DNA from 2 places in the Arthrobacter sp. D2-10 genome. Region 2 is predicted to be linked to the other one. Evidence: predicted binding sites of a transcription regulator. Region 2 holds the regulator's gene; the other holds the start of a gene.

Region 1 (2,400 bases), 380 kb from region 2:
GAGGTCCTTCGGATACGTCTCGAGCATAGAGGTGATGTGCGTCATTTGATTCTGCTCCTGATCCATAGACGAAAGAGGGCCAGCGGGCCGTTGGCCCCTCAAATCCACAGTAGCCTTACCATTCCGAATCCGGCCAGCGTCTCACCCGAAACTGGCACCGGGCGAGGGGATTTTCAGCACGAGATCCGCCGATGCAATGCTCGGGCGAGAATCGAAAACGAGCGTTTGATGAGGATGCGGAGAGTAGGTCGACCATGGCCTCCCCTCTGTACTGCCTGACACCGTTCAAAAAAGCCTCTGAGCTATCCGGTACGCGTGCGTGCCATCGAGCGCTTTCTCATAGCGCGGGTGAAGTTATGGCAGAGAGCAGTATGAAGAGCAGCGAGGCGAACGCGCCTTCTGGGTTCGAAGTGCCTTCGACGTACGTGGCAACTCAACGCGTTTGCGGGTATCCAATCCTATTTAACGTGCTGCTGAAGCTCCAGGAGAGATGGTGCCGTCAGAGGTCGGAGCTTGACGGATGTAGATAGTGGCAAATTTAGTACACCGGCCCCGCTACATTCAGAGGTAGTTGTTGTCCGTCTCGCTGACAGAGATGCTCCTGATGGTCACACCGGCAAGATCATGCATGCGGGCAACTCTAATACTGATGGTGATGCATGACACCGCGTGGCACAATGTGAGCACCTTTCCCACTGTCGTCCAGGAGCGCGCACCGTGAATTCTGATGTATCGGCGTGGCTGCGGATCGATCCCAACAGCTCAGTCCCCCCGTACGAACAGTTGCGCGTGCAGATACTGGACGCCGCCAATGACGGCTCCCTGCCGGTGGGTACCCGGCTGCCACCGGTCCGCACTCTCGCGGGCCATCTCGGTGTTGCAGTCAATACGGTCGCCCGGGCTTACCGGGAACTGGAGCAGGCGCATATTGTCGTCACACGTTCGCGGGCGGGGACTGTCGTCGCGGCGGCGGGGGACGAGGCGCGGCGCAAGGCAGCAGAAGGTGCGGCCGAGTATGCACGGCTTATTAAGGCGAACGGCCTGACTGAGGAGGAAGCGGTTTCCTATCTGCGGGCGGCTCTGCGCCGTCGGTGAACATACGAGGCGACACGCCGCTAATACCCGGAAAAATCGACGTTCGAATATGTCTTCGAACACTGTTTCCTCTAAAGTGAAATGGTGTCTATAGCAACCTCCGTGGATTCCGCTTTCGCCCACCCCGACAAAATGCCTCAGGATCTCTCGCGGCTTGTGGTCAAGGGTGCACGGGAACACAACCTGCGCAACGTCGATCTGGACCTGCCTCGGGACGCGATGATCGTCTTCACCGGTCTCTCCGGCTCCGGTAAATCCTCCCTCGCTTTCGACACCATCTTCGCGGAGGGGCAGCGCCGCTACGTCGAATCCCTCTCTGCTTACGCCCGCCAGTTCCTCGGACAGGTGGACAAGCCCGACGTCGACTTCATTGAGGGTTTGTCTCCTGCGGTCTCCATCGACCAGAAATCGACCAGCAAGAACCCGCGGTCCACCGTGGGAACCATCACCGAAATCTACGACTACATGCGGTTGCTGTGGGCACGCGTGGGTCGGCCCCACTGTCCGCAGTGCGGCGAAGCGGTCACCAAGCAAACTCCACAGCAAATCGTCGACCAGCTCATGGAGCTCGCGGAAGGCACAAGGTTCCAGATACTCGCGCCCGTCGTGCGCGGCCGCAAGGGTGAGTTCGTCGATCTCTTTCAGGACCTGTCGGCAAAGGGGTACTCCCGGGCACGCGTGGACGGTGACCTTATCCAGCTCACCGATCCACCGAAGCTGGGCAAGCAGTTCAAGCACACCATCGAGGTCGTCGTGGACCGCCTGGTCGTCAAACCGGGTGTACGGCAGCGGCTCACCGATTCCATCGAGACGGCGCTCAAGCTCGCCGAGGGGCGGGTGCTGGCAGACTTCGTCGACCTCGAGTCAGACGATCCGCACCGGCTGCGCGCATTCTCCGAGAACCTGGCATGCCCCAACGAGCACCCGCTTGCGTTGGATGAGATCGAGCCCCGGTCGTTTTCCTTCAACAACCCTTTCGGTGCGTGCCCGGCCTGCACCGGCATCGGCACCAAGCTTGAAGTCGATGAGGAACTCGTCGTACCCAACCCTGACCTTTCGCTCCGCGAAGGCGCAATCGCCCCCTGGGCACTCGGCGCCGCCACCCTCGAATATTGGACACGCCTCCTCGAAGGGCTCTCCAAGGAGCTCGACTTCTCCATGGATACCGCCTGGAAGAAGCTGCCCGCGCACGCCCGGGATGCCGCCCTGTACGGCAAGGACCACAAGGTCGTTGTGCAGTACCGCAACCGATTCGGACGTGAACGGAAGTACAGCACCGGATTTGAGGGAGCGGTCCAGTACATT
Region 2 (2,400 bases):
CTTGTACCGCTTCGACTATTGCAACGCGGACGTCTTCCGGGACGCCATGGGTGTTCTCGTTGACATTCAGCAGGATCGGAACATCGATCTGGGGAGCTCCGTATGGCCGGAGGCCCCTCAGGTTCTCTCGAATCGGCAGGCGGCTGAGGCGTTCAAGCTGATCGGTCACTACCCGAGTTTAAGGCCGCTCGATCCGCAACGCAGAATCGCACCGTGCGACCTGTTGCCGTGTTACGCCGGTTACGTCACCCCACCTGCGCGAAGCATGTCTGCCTGGGCTACGGGGCGTCCACTGGAATATGCAGGGACTGGCCAGCCTGCACGGTTGAGGATGCCAGAGCATTGAGCTCGACGATCTCCTGGACAACCGCACGTGGATCCCGTTCGGGTGCATATTCGGCTGCCAACGCCCAGAGGGTCTCTCCGGAGGCGACGTTGACCCGCACGGTGTCCGAGACGGCGCCGCCAACGCCGGTGGCCTGAGCCTGCGAGGTGAAGAATGAGCCGACAATGAGCGCAGCTGCGGCAAGGAGAGCAAGCGGCACGGCTACCAGCACGATCCACCCACGGCGCGTCAGGTGCAGGCGAACTGGCTTGCCGGCCCCGGGACGGGAAGCGATGTTGAAGCTAAGCGAAGGAGCTGATCCTGCAAAATGGAGCGTCGACATGGCGTCCACCTTTCTTCTTGTGCGGAGTCCCACAAGCTTTATTCGAACCTGTGTTCTATTCCTCTGGGTTTATTCTTAGCATCTTTGAACTAATATTGTCGAGACTCGCTCGAACAAATGTTTGAAAAGACGTTCCCTCTCCCCTAGCGTTGCTGGAAAGGGTGAGGGCGCGGCCGCTTTCGAAGACCAGCTCATCACCCACCACTGACAAAACAGGTTGGAGAGCCGGAGGGCCGGGTCCCGCCGGAGGGAAGGGATGCATTCTCGTGGCAGATCTCAACGCGGCAGGGGACATCACGGAGGTACCGCCGACCGACGTCAAGCGCGGACGCGGACGGCCGCGGGGCAGGGCCACGCCCAAGGGAATGACAGCCCGGCAAACGAAAATCCTCGAAACAATCCAGCGCAGCGTGGCTGCACACGGCTACCCGCCATCCATGAGGGAAATCGGAGACACCGTCGGTCTCGCCAGCCTGTCGAGCGTGACTCACCAGCTGGCCCAGCTTGAGCGCATGGGTTATATCCGGCGCGATCCAAAGCGGCCCCGGGCAATGGAGATACTTCTTCCCCTCACCCTGGGAGAGAGTTCATCGCGTGTGCTGCCCGACTCCGGCTCGATGGAAGAACCGGCGGCGTCTGCTGTTGACGCGGCCATGGTTCCGATGGTCGGACGCATCGCCGCAGGCGGCCCGATCCTGGCGGACCAGGTAGTGGAGGACGTCATGCCTCTCCCCCGGCAACTCGTCGGCCATGGGGACCTCTTCATGCTGCGCGTCTCCGGCGACTCCATGATCGACGCCGCTATCTGCGACGGGGACTGGGTGGTGGTCCGCAAGCAGAGCAACGCCGAGAACGGTGACGTGGTGGCAGCGCTGCTGGACGACGAGGCGACCGTGAAGACCTTTCGGCAGCGGGACGGCCATACCTGGCTTCTGCCGCAGAACACCAGCTATGAGCCGATTCTTGGGGACCACGCCACGATCATGGGCAAAGTCGTATCGGTGATGCGCGCCCTCTGACCGGCCGCTCCGGCAGCCCTGGACCTAGGCGGCGTGCGTCGCGGCCAGCCGGGAGAGAACGGCGAGTGCCGTTGCCCTGTCGGTCGTCGGCCAGAAAGGCGGCAGTGCGGATCGCAGGAAGCCCCCATAGCCGGCCGTTGCAAGACGGGAATCCAAAATGGCCACCATCCCCCGGTCGTCGTGCGCCCGGATCAGGCGGCCGGCACCCTGAGCGAGGCGGACGGCCGCATGCGTAGCCGAGACGTGCATGAACCCGTTTCCTCCCGACTTGGCAACTGCCCGCGTCCGGGCAGTCATCAGCGGATCGTCCGGCCGGGGGAAAGGTATACGGTCGATCGTCACCAGCCTGCAGGAACTTCCGGGCACATCAACGCCCTGCCACAGTGACATAGTGCCGAATAGGCAGGTGTCCGGTTCTTCGGAGAACTGCTTAACCAGTGCCGACATGGAGGATTCTCCCTGGCACAGTATCTCGACGTCCACCCGCGTGCGCAGAGCGTCGGCTGCCTCCTCCGCGGCGCGACGGGACGAGAACAATCCGAGCGCTCCGCCGCGGGAAGCCGTGATGAGGGCAACGAGTTCGTTCAGCTGTTCCTCCGAGGTCCCCCTGCCGGGTTTCGGCAGGTCCTTGGCAACGTACAGAACTCCCTGCCGGGCATAGTCGAACGGGCTGCCGACGTCGACGCCGGTCCACGAAGGAGCGCCCTCTCCCG

Evidence for each region. Region 2 encodes LexA, which represses DNA repair genes until DNA is damaged. Its sites were predicted from a motif close to TCGAACANNTGTTCGA; they were not measured.
Region 1: the regulator LexA is predicted to act here: its motif matches at 1,139-1,154, upstream of uvrA (excinuclease ABC subunit UvrA).

Annotation. Positions count from the first base shown of each region.
Region 1 covers NZ_CP096431.1:1,741,847-1,744,246, forward strand. Annotated here, with positions in the region: gene M1D74_RS08090 (four-helix bundle copper-binding protein) at 1-45, opposite strand, end outside; gene M1D74_RS08095 (GntR family transcriptional regulator) at 718-1,095, shown strand; gene uvrA (excinuclease ABC subunit UvrA) at 1,228-2,400, shown strand, end outside.
Region 2 covers NZ_CP096431.1:1,363,304-1,365,703, reverse strand. Annotated here, with positions in the region: gene M1D74_RS06360 (histidinol-phosphate transaminase) at 1-169, opposite strand, end outside; gene M1D74_RS06355 (LysM peptidoglycan-binding domain-containing protein) at 279-668, opposite strand; gene lexA (transcriptional repressor LexA) at 1,034-1,687, shown strand; gene M1D74_RS06345 (ATP-dependent DNA helicase) at 1,712-2,400, opposite strand, start outside.